Regions from separate parts of the Kordiimonas sp. UBA4487 genome, predicted to be linked through region 3. Evidence: riboswitches for the same ligand, from Rfam matches in the RefSeq annotation. Region 3 holds a riboswitch; each other region holds the start of a gene.
What was found. Region 3 has a riboswitch for cobalamin ahead of B3Z17_RS05955 (TonB-dependent receptor plug domain-containing protein). Riboswitches for the same ligand answer to the same signal wherever they lie in the genome.
Positions count from the first base shown of each region.

Region 1: it holds a riboswitch for cobalamin, as region 3 does, so the genes downstream of both, metE (5-methyltetrahydropteroyltriglutamate--homocysteine S-methyltransferase) here and B3Z17_RS05955 (TonB-dependent receptor plug domain-containing protein) in region 3, are expected to answer to the same signal.
Region 2: it holds a riboswitch for cobalamin, as region 3 does, so the genes downstream of both, B3Z17_RS14700 (ABC transporter substrate-binding protein) here and B3Z17_RS05955 (TonB-dependent receptor plug domain-containing protein) in region 3, are expected to answer to the same signal.

Region 1 is NZ_DGNR01000003.1:212,846-217,958, reverse strand. It holds gene B3Z17_RS02305 (hypothetical protein) at 1-103, opposite strand, end outside; gene queF (preQ(1) synthase) at 105-569, opposite strand; gene hspQ (heat shock protein HspQ) at 913-1,236, shown strand; cobalamin riboswitch at 1,400-1,591, shown strand; gene metE (5-methyltetrahydropteroyltriglutamate--homocysteine S-methyltransferase) at 1,815-4,082, shown strand; gene B3Z17_RS02285 (acyl-CoA thioesterase) at 4,143-4,895, shown strand; gene sseA (3-mercaptopyruvate sulfurtransferase) at 5,062-5,113, shown strand, end outside.
Region 2 is NZ_DGNR01000013.1:636,403-641,515, reverse strand. It holds gene B3Z17_RS14710 (ABC transporter ATP-binding protein) at 1-581, opposite strand, end outside; gene B3Z17_RS14705 (FecCD family ABC transporter permease) at 578-1,537, opposite strand; gene B3Z17_RS14700 (ABC transporter substrate-binding protein) at 1,582-2,436, opposite strand; cobalamin riboswitch at 2,602-2,823, opposite strand; gene B3Z17_RS14695 (methyl-accepting chemotaxis protein) at 3,000-4,790, shown strand; gene B3Z17_RS14690 (outer membrane protein OmpK) at 4,793-5,113, shown strand, end outside.
Region 3 is NZ_DGNR01000011.1:96,309-101,421, reverse strand. It holds gene murA (UDP-N-acetylglucosamine 1-carboxyvinyltransferase) at 1-487, opposite strand, end outside; gene dcd (dCTP deaminase) at 590-1,144, opposite strand; tRNA gene B3Z17_RS05960 (tRNA-Thr) at 1,594-1,668, shown strand; cobalamin riboswitch at 1,764-1,975, shown strand; gene B3Z17_RS05955 (TonB-dependent receptor plug domain-containing protein) at 2,125-4,020, shown strand; gene cobO (cob(I)yrinic acid a,c-diamide adenosyltransferase) at 4,086-4,703, shown strand; gene B3Z17_RS05945 (glycosyltransferase) at 4,847-5,113, shown strand, end outside.

The DNA of each region.
Region 1 (5,113 bases), on a different contig from region 3:
CGCCGCCAATTTTCTTGAGCTCGCCCGTGCGCACCGCAGTAACAAGCCCCTTCAAGAGGAACAGAACCCCAGCTGCAATGAGGGCGGCGACCAGATAATACATATCAACCCCGGCCGCGGTAGTTGGGGACGTCCTGTTCCGGGATCCACACGCCCTTTGGGGCTTCGCCGGTCTGGTAGAATACGTCAATCGGGATGCCGCCGCGCGGGTACCAGTAACCACCGAACCGTAGCCACTTGGGTTTCATTTCCTCGACCAGCCGCTCGGCGATGCCGACCGTGCAATCTTCATGGAAGGCGGCGTGGTTGCGGAAAGACTGCAGGAACAGCTTCAGGCTCTTGCTTTCCACCAGGCTGTCGCCCGGCACATAATCCAGCACCAGGTGGGCGAAATCGGGTTGGCCGGTCACGGGGCAAAGTGACGTGAACTCAGGGCACGTGAAGCGCACGCAGTAATCAGACTTCGGGCGCGGGTTCTTCACATATTCAAGTACCGCTTCCTCGGGCGTCTGCGGTGCGTCCGACTTGGCGCCCAGCTGTTCGAGCCCTTGATAAATCTCTTTCGTCATCCCATGTATCCCTTAAGGCCGACCCATATAATAAGGCCAAAACAGTCGAGGGTGAATTATCCCCTGCTACATGCGTTCTCTATGCTTTTGAGGGCGCCGATTGTCAAAGGTTTTAACCCCTTTGTGCCCTTTAACGCCGCCCTGCCGCGTTAAGGAATTGAGATCGCACGCGTTAACCTTTGAAATATAATTACCAATTCCTTAACAATTTTGAACGATTAGTTCAGCTTTTATTAATTTAGGCCCTTTATAGTTGGAATTAACGGGCCAAGAAGTGGCCTTGTCGAGTTCAGGCAAACACAGCGAAAGGGTCCTGGACGACCGACTGACTAGGAGAAGAACAATGGCACAAAAAATCTGCAGAGCACGCTTTGCGCCGGGTACGGTGGTGATCCACCGGAGGTTCGGTTACCGCGGTCTCATTTTCGATGTGGATGCTGTGTATAGCCAGTCTCCTGAATGGTATGACATCATGGCTAGCTCGCATCCCCCGAAAGACCGCCCCTGGTATCACGTCCTCGTGGACGGCGAGACCCACACCACATACGTGGCGGAAGACAATCTGGTGGAATGCGACCAGACGGAAGAGTTCGATCACCCGCTTCTGAGCCGCCTCTTTGAGGCCAGCAGCGGCGGAGACTTCGCCTCCCGCCATGTCGTGAATTAGTTTCGAGTACCTGAGTTTTCCAAGCCGTACCCGCCCATCCTTCCCCCCTTAGGAATACGGGTACACATTAAAAGGCGCAGAGTTCCGCGCCTTTTTTTGTGCGCGGAATCCAAACGGTGCCAGCCCGGCACACACATGGTTGACAATATAAAGATTTCTTTATATATATTTTCTCATCGATGGTCCCCGCAAGGGGATAACAGGGAATTCGGTGCGCCAAATGGCGCGTCAGTCCGAAGCTGCCCCCGCAACTGTAAGCGGTGAAGGCCGGTCATCATGCCACTGGACAAGTGTCCGGGAAGGCGACCAGCCCAGGCCCGCGAGCCAGGAGACCTACCATCGGTGAAACGCAACCCAATGTCCGTCCGGGGTGAGACGGTGGAGACGACAGATGACCAAGACCCAATTTTCCCGCCGAATGTGAAGCTCAATACGCTTCCCTGATCCCTGACATGTAAGCCGCATGCCGGGCCGCTTTGTGCCGCCTGTGCTTCCGCGTTTTGTCCCCAGCTTCCCTGTTCGCAGCCCGCCTGCGCGCAGCCCGTTTTCACATTCAAATCCAAGAAGGAAGGTTAGCCATGATACAATCGGCCAATCTCGGTTTCCCGCGCATCGGCGCGGCGCGCGACCTCAAGAAAGCCCTGGAAGCCTACTGGCGCCAGGACATCTCCCAAAAAGACCTGATTAGCACCGGCAAAACGCTGCGTGCACGCCACTGGCAGCTGCAGCAATCGAAGGGCGTTGATGTTATCCCCTGTGGTGATTTCTCCTTTTATGACCAGATACTGGACATGACAGCCACATTGGGCGCTGTGCCCGCGCGGTTTGAGCACACAGGCGGCCACGTCAGCCTGGACACCTATTTCGCCATGGCGCGCGGCAGCAAGAATGCGCCCGCGATGGAAATGACCAAATGGTTCGACACCAATTATCATTATATCGTGCCGGAATTCACCGCAGACCAGCGCTTCAGCCTGTCGTCCACCCGGCTGGTGGACGAATACAAGGAAGCGCTGGCACAGGGCATCCACACCCGCCCGGTGATTATCGGCCCCGTCACCTACCTGACGCTTGGCAAAAGTAAGGATGCGGCGCTTGATGACCCGCTTGATCTGCTGGACCGCGTCCTGCCGGTCTATGCCGACCTGCTTCAATCACTTGTCGACGCCGGCGCGGACTGGGTACAGATTGACGAACCAGTGCTCGCGCTCGCGGAAACAGACAAACAGCGTCAGGCGTTCGAACAAGCCTACGCGCGCCTTGGCAAGTGCGGGCTCAAAATTCTGCTGGCAACCTACTTCGAGGGGCTGGGTGACAACACGGCACTGGCGTCCCGCCTGCCCGTCCATGGCCTGCACATCGATCTTGTCCGCGCGCCCGACCAACTTCCGGCCTGCCTGTCGGTTATCAGTAAAGACAAGCTCTTGTCGCTCGGGCTGGTGGATGGCCGCAACATCTGGCGGACGGACCTTGATAAGGCACTCGCTGTGCTTGAAAAGGCCGCGGCTTTCGATGGCCGGGCGCTGCAGGTAGCGCCTTCCTGTTCGCTGATCCACAGCCCGGTGGACCTGGAAAATGAGACCAAGCTGGACCCGGAACTCAAGAGCTGGCTGGCCTTCGCAACCCAGAAGCTTGAAGAAGTCAGCCTGCTCACGCGTGCAGCAAATCACGGCCGCGACCATGTCGCCTCCGCCTTCGACGACAGCGCCGCAGCGGCAGAGAGCCGGCGCACTTCTGCCCGCATTCATAACCCGCTGGTGGATGACCGGATGCAGAATACGCTTCCGTCAGACTTCCGCCGCGCAAGCACGTATGAGACACGGCGCGCAGCACAGCGGGCAGCGCTGGACCTGCCGCTGTACCCCACCACCACCATCGGGTCCTTCCCGCAAACCAAAGAAGTCCGCCAGGCACGCGCGGCCTTCAAGCGCGGTGATCTGACCGCTGAGGCCTACGACGCCTTCCTTGAGGCAGAGACCCGGGAAGCGGTCAGGCGCCAGGAAGCCCTGGGCCTGGACGTGCTGGTGCATGGCGAGTTTGAGCGCAACGACATGGTCGAATATTTCGGCGAACAGCTGGCGGGCTTTGCCTTCACCAAATCCGGCTGGGTGCAAAGCTATGGCTCACGCTATGTCAAACCGCCGATTATCTATGGTGACGTGTCGCGCCCCGAACCCATGACGGTCAAATGGTCGGCCTATGCCCAAAGCCTGACCCAGAAGCCGATGAAAGGCATGCTGACGGGCCCTGTGACCATCCTGCAATGGTCGTTCGTGCGCGACGACCAGCCGCGGTCGGAAACCTGCGAACAGATCGCACTGGCGATCCGGGATGAGGTGACAGACCTGGAGGCTGCTGGCATCCGGTTGATCCAGATCGACGAGCCGGCGCTCAGGGAAGGCCTGCCGCTCAGGAAAGCGGACCACGCGGGCTATCTGGAATGGGCCGTGAACTGTTTCCGCCTGGCGTCCTCTGGCGTCGCGGACATAACGCAGATCCACACCCATATGTGCTACAGCGAGTTCAATGACATCATCGCGGACGTGGCCTCACTCGACGCTGATGTCATCTCGATCGAGACCTCGCGGTCGGACATGGAGCTGCTGGCGGCATTCGAAGAGTTCGCCTACCCCAACGAGATCGGCCCCGGCGTTTATGACATCCATTCGCCGCGCACGCCCGACAAGGCAGAGATGACGGCCCTCTTGAGAAAAGCAACCGAGCGGCTGGCACCCGACCAGATCTGGGTCAACCCGGATTGCGGCCTCAAGACCCGCTCCTGGGCCGAAGTCACCCCAGCGCTTGAGAATATGGTGGCCGCGGCCCGCGACGCCCGCAGCGCCTGACCAACCAGCCAACAGCCGGGCCACCATCAGGTGGCCTGGTTTTCACACAAGGACACGCCCATGACTGCCACCACCCATTTGATCGATATCGTTTTCCCCGGTGACACCAACCATCACGGCACCCTGTTTGGCGGTACGGCCCTGTCGCATATGGACAAGCTCGCCTTTGTTGCGGCCACGCGCTTCGGGCGGCGCCCTTTCGTGACCGCTTCCTGTGACCGCATTGATTTCACGGCCCCCGCGTCACGGGGCCACCTGATTGACCTGCAGGCTAACATCGTCAAGGCCGGGCGGCGCTCCGCCACCGTGCAGGTAGACATGTATGCCGAGCATCTGCTGACCGGTGACCGGCAGCTGTGTACGCGCGGTCATTTCACCATGGTGTCGCCTGACAAGGACCAGCCGCCCCTGCCCCCGGCTCCGACGGATGAGACCCAACCGGTCGACGAAGACATTCTGTGCAACCGGGTCGAAATGGTGTTCCCGGACCAGACCAACCATTATGGCACGCTGTTTGGCGGCAATGCCCTTGCCATGATGGGCAAGACCGCCTTTATCACCGCCAGCCGCCACAGTCGGCGGGTTTTCGTCATGGCCTCAAGCCAGCGCACGGACTTTATCGCGCCCGCGCAAGGCGGAGAGATTATCGACCTCAAGGGCCGGGTGAAATATACCGGACGCTCGTCGCTGGTGGTCGAGGTTTCCATGACAGCGGAAGACGTGATAGCCGGGGACAGGCGCTTGTGCGCCAGAAGCGAATTTGTCATGGTGGCGGTCGACGCAGCGGGCAAGCCAGAGCCCTTGTCCCTCTGAATTCGGATCCTGTAGCGGCCGCCACCCATGCACTAAAGTCATAGCTGACCTGCCAATTGCTTGATTGTATCACAACCCTCAAGCGCTTACGCTACGCGCTGGCAGCGTTTGACCCATGAGCCGGGCGCTGCCGATTTTGGTTTGAGTATAAGGAAAAGGCCATTTCATGAATCCGTTTCCACTGGTAACCACAGATTGGCTTGCTGAGAAACTTGGCA
Region 2 (5,113 bases), on a different contig from region 3:
AGCAGCACGCCGGCACCACAAGCCGCCTGCCCGCGCATGATGTCCATCACCTGAAGCTGATGCAGCGGATCCAGCGACGCCGTGGGCTCATCCGCCAGCATGAAGGGTGCTCCAACCGCCATGGTGCGCGCGAGCAGCACCCGGGACCGTTCACCCCCCGAAAGGGTTGTGGCCAACCGGTTGCGAAGGTGCCAGCAGTCTGTTTCTTCCATCACGCTCCGGATGACAGCCTGATCCTCCTCTCTCACTTCCTGCCAGGGTGTCAGGTGCGGTGTACGCCCAAGCCCCACCAGTCGCTCGACCGTCAGCGGCCAGTGAACCGGCGCGCCCTGCGGCACATAAGAAAGCTTCTTGGCTCGCTCGCGGGGCGCGAGGGCCGCCACGTCCTGATCACCGATGCGGATGTCGCCCGCTTCGGGCTCAACAATGCCAAGCACAGCTTTCAGCGCTGTACTTTTACCAGCGCCGTTCGCGCCAATCAGCCCAACCACCTGGCCGGGCTCAACGTTGAAAGACACATCGCGCAAGATAGCGTTGCCACCCAGCGTGACGGCCAGGTTTTGAATTTCCAGCCCGTTCATCGCATGCTCTCCCGCGTCTTGAACACGATATAGAGGAATACCGGTGCGCCAATGATGGCCATCACCACGCCCAGGCGCAGCTGACCGTGACCGATCGGCAGGCGGGTCAGGATATCGGCAAGCATCATCAGGATCGCGCCCAGGAACGCGCTCGGCAGCAGCAGGCGGCGCGGCTCATAACCAATCATGGCCCGTACCATATGGGGCACCACTAGGCCGACAAAACCCACGGCGCCACAAACTGACACGGTCGCCCCCACAGACAGGGCTGTCCCCAGCACCACGCGCCAGCGCAGGCGTTTAAGGTCAATCCCCAACGTCTGGGCGGCCTCTTCACCAAGGCTCAGAGCGTTCAGGCCCTGCCCCACACCCAGCATTGCAAGCCATCCCGCTACGATGAAAGGCCCTGCCAATGTGAGGTCGTCAAACGTCCTGTTTTCAAGCGACCCCAGCATCCACATCACCATTTCCTGCACCGTCACCGGGTTTGAGGTAAAATTCATCACCAGCGCAATGGCGGCAGTGGCCAAGCTTGAAATCCCAATACCAGCCAGGATCAGCGTCAGCACGCTGGCATCACGCGAGGCCAATAGCATCAGGATCGCGGTCGAAACAAACGCACCTGCCATGGCCATGACTGGAATGGCGAGAGACGACATCGCCGCCAGCCCCATATAAATGGCAATAACTGCCCCCAAGCTGGCACTGGCCGACACGCCTATCACACCCGGATCAGCCAGCGGGTTGCGAAGAAGCCCCTGAAGGGCAGCACCGGAATAGCCTAGCGACGCACCGGCGAGAATAGCCAGCAGCACCCTAGGCAAACGCAGTTCGCGCACGATGATGGCCTCCGGGCTGTCGGGCGGACCAAATACAGCCGCCGCCACCTGCGCAACATCGAGGTCCACCTGGCCAAACATGCCTGACATCAGCGCCACGATCAGGATAACCCCCATCAGCGACACGTTCAGCAGCCAGCCGTTTTGTTGCAGCTTCCTGATCACTCTTGTTTCTCCCCGGTCGCCGCGGCGGCAACCCTATTTGGCATCAATTCACGACGTTTGATTTCCGAGCGGATATATTCGGCAGCATCCACCGTAAAGGCACCGCCGCAGGACATCATGCCGCTTGGCACCATGATCGACGGCACGTCTTTCACCAGATCGCGGAACACTGTGTGGCGCCCGCTGCTCCAATTGGAAATATGAACAGCCCCTTCCTCGAAAAAGCTGCCAACCACCAGGTCAGGCGGCATCATGACCAGCTGTTCGAGGGGCAAAGGCCCCCAACCGTTCAGGCCAAGGTCCTCGGCAATTGGGTCAAGTCCGGCCAGTCGGATCATATCGTCTACCGAACTTCCCTTCCCTGCCGTGAAGCCGCTGGGAGTCATATAGACCGTCTTCATGGGAATAGGGGCAGCCTGCTTTAGCGCTTGGTACCGGGCCATATAGTCCGCCATGAAGGCCTTGCCCTCTGCCTCGTGCCCCAAAAGCGTGGCAACAGCCCCAAAATTCTTCAGGTTGGCCTCGAAGTTGAAGGCATAAGGCGGCTGGTAAGAGGTAATGCCGACGCGTTCAAATTTGGCATCCATAGACAGGCTCCCCCGGTAGCTGCGCACAAGGATATCCGGCCGCAGCATCAGAACCTCTTCGGCGCCCCCCCTGAGTGCATGGAGACCTTGGGCCCGCCGGAGGTAAAAAGAATTCGGGCTGGTGGCATCCCCCGACACAGCGACGATATCCTGCCGGTCAGCGAAGGCCAGGACATATTGGTCGGCGCAGAAATCAAGCCCAGCCACGGTGGGCGCTGCACCTGCGCGCGCAGCAATGCCTGCCACAACAACAGCAGCTGTCAAAAAGTGTTTCAATTGCAGGCTTGAGGGCATGCCCGCTCCCATCATTCTTGGTTTCACAAAACCACTGAACGGGAGCTTGCCTTAAAAGACAGGGACAATCTCCGCGCATTTCAGCGGGATTGTCGCCATTGCGGGAGAACCGCTCTGATCAGCTAGCCCGGCTGACAGATGGGCGACGCGGTGGCAGGTCTCCTGGCTTTTGGATCATCCGCCGTTTCACCCTTCCCAGACCAAACTTAGCGGTCCAGTGGGCCTTGTTGAAACGCGTCCCCAATCACAGTTGCGGGTACAGCCACGGCATACAGTTGACGAGGTCAACGTCCGTGTTCCCTCTTAGCTGCCCAACGCCTTTGGCGCCGGGCCAGCACCACCTGATCCCGCTATACTGCATGGTTCGCGCCCCGGCAAGGCGCTTATTGCCAGTTGGCAAGACCGCTAACGCAACTTTAACCCTGCTTTGGGACAATGATGTCGGATTTCGAATCCCGCCATTCGGGCCGGCAGATGGCCCCAGTTCCTTTGTTTCGGTCTAATGCGCCACGGCGCCTTCCTGGAGCTCTTCGATGAGACGATTCTTTGATGCTTTTCTGCGGGACTATTCCCTGACAATGAAACTTGCTCTCGGCCAAGGTGCGCTGGTAGCGCTTTTGCTGTTATTTGTGATCGGCAACTTGATCCAGGTGCAAGGGGTGCAGTCGACCACCAAGCTGGCAGCGAACCGCTATGCATCCACCGCCATGCTGCGGCAGGTACAATATGACGTCACCGATATGCTGGCGCTAACACGCGGGACCGTCCTGACGCAAAATGACTATCTGGTGGGCCTGTTCGAGGACCGGTCCAAACAGTTTGACCGGGACATCACAACCTTGATCAACCTGTATCGTGAATATGAAGAAGAAAATGGTGACGGCCTGCGGATCGCAAGGGAACTGAAGGCGAATACCGAAACCCTGAAGACGATGTTCCGCCGCCAGATAGACCTGGCAATGCAGGGCGGCGAAGACGCCCGCCTGCAAGCCCGACAGTTGGAGATCGACGGCACTAGTTGGCCGCCCCTCGAAAAGGTTCTGTACAGCATCAACGAACTGGTTGAATTACAGCAAGGGCAACAACAGTCCATCGTAGACGAAATGCTGAGCGCCTTCAGCTTCCAGACATGGACCCTAATTGTCACGGGCGCGCTTGGTGTGCTGTTGGCTGTTGTGATTGCCCGCGGCGTTGGCCATTCAATCGCGGCACCTGTGAATGACATCACCGGCACCATGCTGACGCTGGCGGAGAACAAGCTGGATATCGATATTCCGCACACCGGCCGCCAGGACGAGATCGGCGACATGGGTCGCGCGATGGAGTTCTTCCGAGATGAGATGAAGAAGGTCGAGCAGTTGGCGGAAGAACGGGAAGCCGCCCAGAAAGCCGAGATGGAAGCGGCAGAGGAGCGCGCAACACTGGAACGGGAAAAACATGCCCGTGATACTGAGGAAGCACGCCAGCGCGAAGAGCATGCCGCCCGCATCGAAGCGCTGATCGCCGCCTTCGACCGGTCCATTTCCGAAGCAATTGAGAATCTGAACGCCAACGCCCTCGAGATGCGCTCAACCGCCACTACCATGGTCGATGTGGCCGACCAGACGCGCGGGCAGGCAACATCCGTGTCATCCGCGTCGCACGAGATGCAGAACAACGTATCCACCATGGCGTCTGCGATTGAAGAATTCTCGGCCTCCATCAGGGAGGTCGCAAGCCAGATCCAGGCCGCAAGCCAGATGTCCGCTGACGCCGTCAAGGTGGCTGGCACCGGCAGCGAAGCGATTGATACCCTGTCTGTCGCCAGCGCCAAGATCGAAGATGTGGTGAAACTGATCAATGACATCGCCGAGCAGACAAACCTCCTCGCCCTGAACGCCACCATTGAGGCCGCTCGCGCGGGCGACGCCGGCAAGGGCTTCGCCGTGGTGGCGTCAGAAGTGAAGTCCCTTGCCAACCAGACCGCCAAAGCCACAGAGGACATCACTGCCCAGATCAGTGAAATGCAGGGCTTGACCGGCGAAGCCGTGAGCGCCATGCAAGCGATCGACGAGACCATCAGCAAACTCAACCAGGTCACGCTGGCCATCTCAAGCGCCGTAGAGGAACAGGAAGCCGCCACGTCTGAAATCAGCCGCAGCGTTCAGTTCGCGTCCGAGCAAACCGACAAGGTCGCAAGTGAAATCGGCCAGGTGACAGAAGGGGCCAACCAGACTGGTGAAGCATCCAACAGCGTGATGGCGGTCGCCGAACGGCTGGACGAGCTGTCCGGCACTATAGGCGACGATGTGAAGCGCTTCCTCACCGACGTGCGGGAGGCGTAGGTATGGCTGTCGTGCGCCCTTTGGTACTTGCAACTCTCCTTACCGGCACTCCGGCAGTTGCAGAAGATTCCAGCCCGCTCATCTGGATGGACAATAGCATTACCGCTCTGACTGGCACAGGTTTCGAGGTGCCGGGGAACAATATTTCCACCCTGACATTTGAGCACGTCAGTGCCTGGAACTGGGGCGATGTGTTCGGCTTTTTCGACTATCTGGATTATCACGACAATGCCTTCACCGGCAGCAGTTGGTACGGTGAAATTTCGCCACGCCTGAGCCTTGGTAAAGTCGCTGGGCTCAAATTTTCAGAAGATGGCTTGATC
Region 3 (5,113 bases):
CGCCTTTGAGGCCCTTCGGCGCACTTGCCCGCACATAGCCTTCAGCCACGTCGATCTCTGCGCCCAGTGCCGTGAGCGCCTTGAGGTGCAAATCGATCGGGCGGGTGCCGATGGCACAGCCGCCGGGCAAACTCACGATCGCTTCACCGGCGCGGGCCACAAGGGGGCCCAGCACCAGGATGGAGGCGCGCATCTTGCGCACGAAATCATAGGGCGCGACCGTGTCGTTGATCTGGCCGGCGTCAAACGTGAGGCTGCGGCCCGCGATACGGCCACCCTGGCCGCCCGCCATGGTGACAGTGACACCCATGTGATTGAGAAGGTCTGCGAGCGTGGTGATGTCCGCCAGTCGCGGCATGTTATGAAGCGTCAGGGGTTCGGACGACAGCAGGGACGCACACATGAGCTTGAGCGCGGAGTTTTTCGCGCCTGAAATGGGAACCACGCCTTCAAGCCTGTTCCCGCCCTCAATAACCAGTTTGTCCATCTGTCTATGTGCCCTTTTCAACAATACTCAACTGAAGGCAAAACTTGGCCTTCAATAAAGGCATCTTAACGGCGCCGGAGTGCCCGTGTTTGGGCAAACAAATTAAAGCTTCGGCAGGGTAACGCCGGTCTGGCCCTGATATTTGCCTGCGCGGTCGCTGTAGGCGGTCTCGCACGGCTCGTTGCCTTGCAGGAACAGGAACTGGCAGGCGCCCTCGTTGGCGTAAATTTTTGCGGGCAGTGGCGTGGTGTTGGAGAACTCCAGCGTCACATGGCCTTCCCAGCCGGGTTCCAGCGGCGTGACATTCACGATGATGCCGCAGCGCGCGTAGGTGGATTTGCCAAGGCAGATCACCAGCACGTCTTTCGGAATGCGGAAATATTCAACGGTGCGCGCTAAGGCAAAGCTGTTCGGCGGGATGATGCACACGTCTGTGTCGCGGTCGACAAAGCTTTTCGGGGAAAAGTCCTTGGGGTCGACAATGGCCGAGTCCACATTGGTAAAAATCTTGAACTCGGGCGCCACGCGGGCGTCATAGCCGTAGGACGATAACCCGTATGAGATGTTATCCTTCCTGACCTGCCCGTCTACAAACGGTTCGATCATGCCGTGCTGTTGTGACATTTCGCGAATCCATTTATCGGACATGATGGCCATTGGCGTCTCCCCTGAGTGACATCTGGTTGCCTGTTTCCCCAACCCACCGGGGCACAGCTATTTTTGGCATTAGTAAGCCAATCGCTTGTGCGCGACAAGCGTTAAACCTACCAGATATGGGAATTGTTGAGGGGGCTTTTAGCTGTCCGGGAAAAAGCTGAGATCGGACGGCTATTTAGTCGCCTGATCAGTCTTCTGTCTTGCGTGTCCGCTGCTGTTCCTTGCGGCGGCGCAGGTTGGCGCGCAGGGCTTCAGCCAGCCGGGCCTGCTTTTCGGCATCCTTCAGCTTGCCCGAATCCTGTTTCACAGGGACGTCTTGTTTAGTCTTTTCGCTCATGTGCCCACATTTGCGCCAATCAGCCGAGATTTTCAAGATTGAATGTGTACGGAAATTACTTATTGACTCATGCCTAGGGCGCTTATAGAAGATCGCTCGCAAGACGTGGCCTGCTGCTGTAGCTCAGGGGTAGAGCACTCCCTTGGTAAGGGAGAGGTCGGAAGTTCAAATCTTCTCAGCAGCACCACGCTTCGTTTCCCCGACAAATTAATCTCACTGCCTCGCTCAGGAACGCTTGTGCGGCCCGCATATCTTTATATTGAATTTGCCCGCGTGAGCCTCTATGCATGGCGCACGCGATGGTTCTGTTGCCCGTTAGGGTAAGAGCGAAGAGGGAATGCGGTAAGTCCCCCGAAAAGGAAGGGCAAATCCGCAGCTGTGCCCGCAACTGTATGTGTGGAGTGTCCCCCGAAGGGCCCACTGGTGAAAGCCGGGAAGGGCGGGGAGCACGGTGAGACACAAGCCAGGAGACCTGCCATCTGGTCGCCCATTTCTCTGGTCGGGTCAACCATGGGAAGCGGATTTCCGTACCGGCGACAAGGTCGTTGCTGTGTGCGGAGCTTGTCCCTCTCTCGTCTGACAATCTCCATTTCTGCAGCTGTTGTTTTACGGGCCTCAAAGAGGCCGAAAATGGAGCCTGTCCATGTCCAGACTATCCCCTCTAAAGGCGCTTCTGGTTGCCACCAGCGCCCTTACATATGTGCCTGCAGCCAGTGCGCAGGATGAAGATATCGAAGAATTTGTCGTAACCGCGGGTCGCCGCACGCAACCGATTAGCGAAGTGGCCAAAAGCATCGCGGTGCTGAGTGAAGCCGAGCTTGTTGAGCGCCAGTACCAGTATGTTGTTGACGCGCTGCAAAGCCTGCCGGGCGTGGCCATCAACCAGAATGGCACCTTCGGCGGAGTGGCAACGGTCACCATCCGTGGTGGGTCGTCCGACCAGACCGTGATCCTGATCGACGGCGTGCAGGTGAATGACCCGTCCCAGCCGGGTGGTGGCTTCAACTTTTCAACCCTTGACCCGAACGGCATTGAGCGTATCGAGGTACTGCGCGGCCCGCAGGCGGTGCTGTATGGTTCCGATGCCATCGGCGGCGTGATCAACATCATCACCAAATCCGGCGAAGAAGGTCTTGCGGGTGAAGTTTTCGGTGAATATGGCTCCTTTGAGAGCAAGCGTATTGGCGGTTCCGTGCGTGGCGGCAGTGACCGGATGAACTTTAACCTGAGCGCGTCCTACTTTGATACCGACGGCATCTCTGCTGCTGAAGTCGGTGACGAGGATGACGGCTACGAAAGCCTGACTGTGCGCGGCCGTGTTCGCACCAAGCTGACGGATGGTTTCAGCTTCGATGTGACCACCAGCTATACCGACACCGAAAGCGACTATGACGGCTTCACCCTCAGAGACGACTTCACCTATGGCCTGGCCGACACGGAGGACAGCAGCAAGTCAGAAGAATTTTCCGTCGCGGGCCGTGCGTATATCGACCTGATGGACGGTCGCCTGTCGAACACGCTGTCGGTGGAATATTCATCCATCCAGCGCGATAATTTTAACGCAGGCATCTTCAGCTTTGGGGCTGAAGGGGAGCGCCTGAATTTCGATTATCTGGGTGTGTTGGAAGTGGCCGACGGCTGGACGCTGACAGCAGGTGCCCAGCATGAGGTGACCGAAGCCAAGTCGCAGGACCCGGAGCCCATCTCAACCGACAGTATCTTCGGTATCCTTTCTTATGACGGCATCGATGGCCTGACAGTGTCCGGCGGCGTGCGGGTGGATGACCATGAAACTTTCGGTTCCACCACCAATGGTGAACTGAATGCGTCTTACCAGTTTGAAGGCACGGGCACGCAGATTACCGCGGCCTGGAGCGAAGGCTTCAAGGCGCCGACCATCTTCCACCTGACCTTCGCATGCTGCGGCTTCGATTCCAATGTCGCACAGGCGGAAGGATTGCCTGAACTGGCGTTGAAGCCCGAGCGGTCCAATAGCTGGGAAGTTGGCTTCAAGCAGCCGTTCCTCGATGGCCGCGCGACCTTTGGGGCGACCTACTTCAATCAGGATATTGATGACCTGATCACCTTCACCTTCGCCGACGGCTACCGCAATATTGCGGAAACCAGCGCCAAGGGTGTGGAGCTGGAGCTGACGGCCGACCTGACAGATGCCATCAACCTGAGCGCCAACTATACCTATAATTCGGCCCGCGATCTGACAGCTGACCAGCAGCTGGCACGCAAGCCGAAGAATGAGGCTTTCGCGGCGCTCAACTGGCAGGTAACGGACCGGCTGACCACCAATGTGAGCATCACGCTGAACGGCAAGGAACATGACACCAGCGTCAATTTCGAGACCGGTGAGCGCGAAGTGGTGGACGCCTGGACCCGCGTGGACCTGAGCGCTGCATACAAGCTGACGGATACGATTGAGCTGTTCGGCCGGGTCGTTAACCTGTTCGATGAAGAGTATCAGCAGGTTCTGGGGTATGGCACGCCAGGCATTTCCGCTTATGCGGGTGTTCGCGCCCGCTTCTAGGGGGTAACATGATCCGGGGTTGCCTGTGGGCAGCCCCGGCACTCTCCAACTGTGAAGGATACAGGATGACTGACAGGTCAAAAACGGACGCCGCCCTTCACAAGGAAAAGATGAAGGCCCAGCAGGCAGAGCATCGCGCCAAGATGCGCGAGCGCAAGACAGCCGACCGGGGCCTCTTGCTGATTCACACCGGCAACGGCAAGGGTAAATCCACGGCCGGCTTCGGTACCGTGATCCGGGCGCTTGGCTGGGGCCACAAGGTGGCGATTGTCCAATATGTGAAGGGTGCGTGGCGCACGGGCGAGAAAGAGTTCTTCGACCGTTTCCCGGACCTGGTGGACATGCATGTGATGGGGGATGGCTTCACCTGGGACACGCAGGACAAAGAGCGTGATATCGCCTCCGCGCGTGCCGCGTGGGAGAAAAGCTGTGCGCTGATGCAGTGCGGCGACTATGACCTGGTGATGCTTGATGAACTGAATATCGTGCTCCGGAACGACTATCTGCCGCTTGAAGAAGTGCTGACTGGTGTACGTGCAAGGGACGCCCGGACCAGTGTGATCATCACGGGGCGGAATGCGCCAGACGCCTTGATGAAGGAAGCCGACCTGGTCACAGACATGACGCAGGTGAAGCACCCCTTTGATGCGGGTATCAAGGCCAAGCAGGGCGTTGATTTTTAACTTTCGCTCGAAGCTGCTGTTGATTTTAACCCACTTCCCATACGCCTGTGGTTCGGGGGCGGGTTGGTTGACTCGGCTCCGGTGCCATGTAATAGCACCCCTATCGCACGGTTAACTCGGTGACTTTATAAGGTGGGGGCCTCATGTCACGTAATCAGGAACAGGACAGCTTCGCGCGTATTTTCGGTGCTCATCTTCTGGCGGATATTCCAGATGTCTCAAGTGGGGGGCATGTGCCCCGCCGGTTAATCCAGTTCTGGGACAAGGAACCGCCACAGGACGTGGCGCGCATGTTGTCGCTCAGCAAGGCCTGGGCGGACAAGCACCAGCTGGAATATGTCCTGTTCAGCGAGGCCGACGCGCGGGCCTATCTGGCGGACCGCCAGGTTGACGGCAAATCTCTTCTGCAA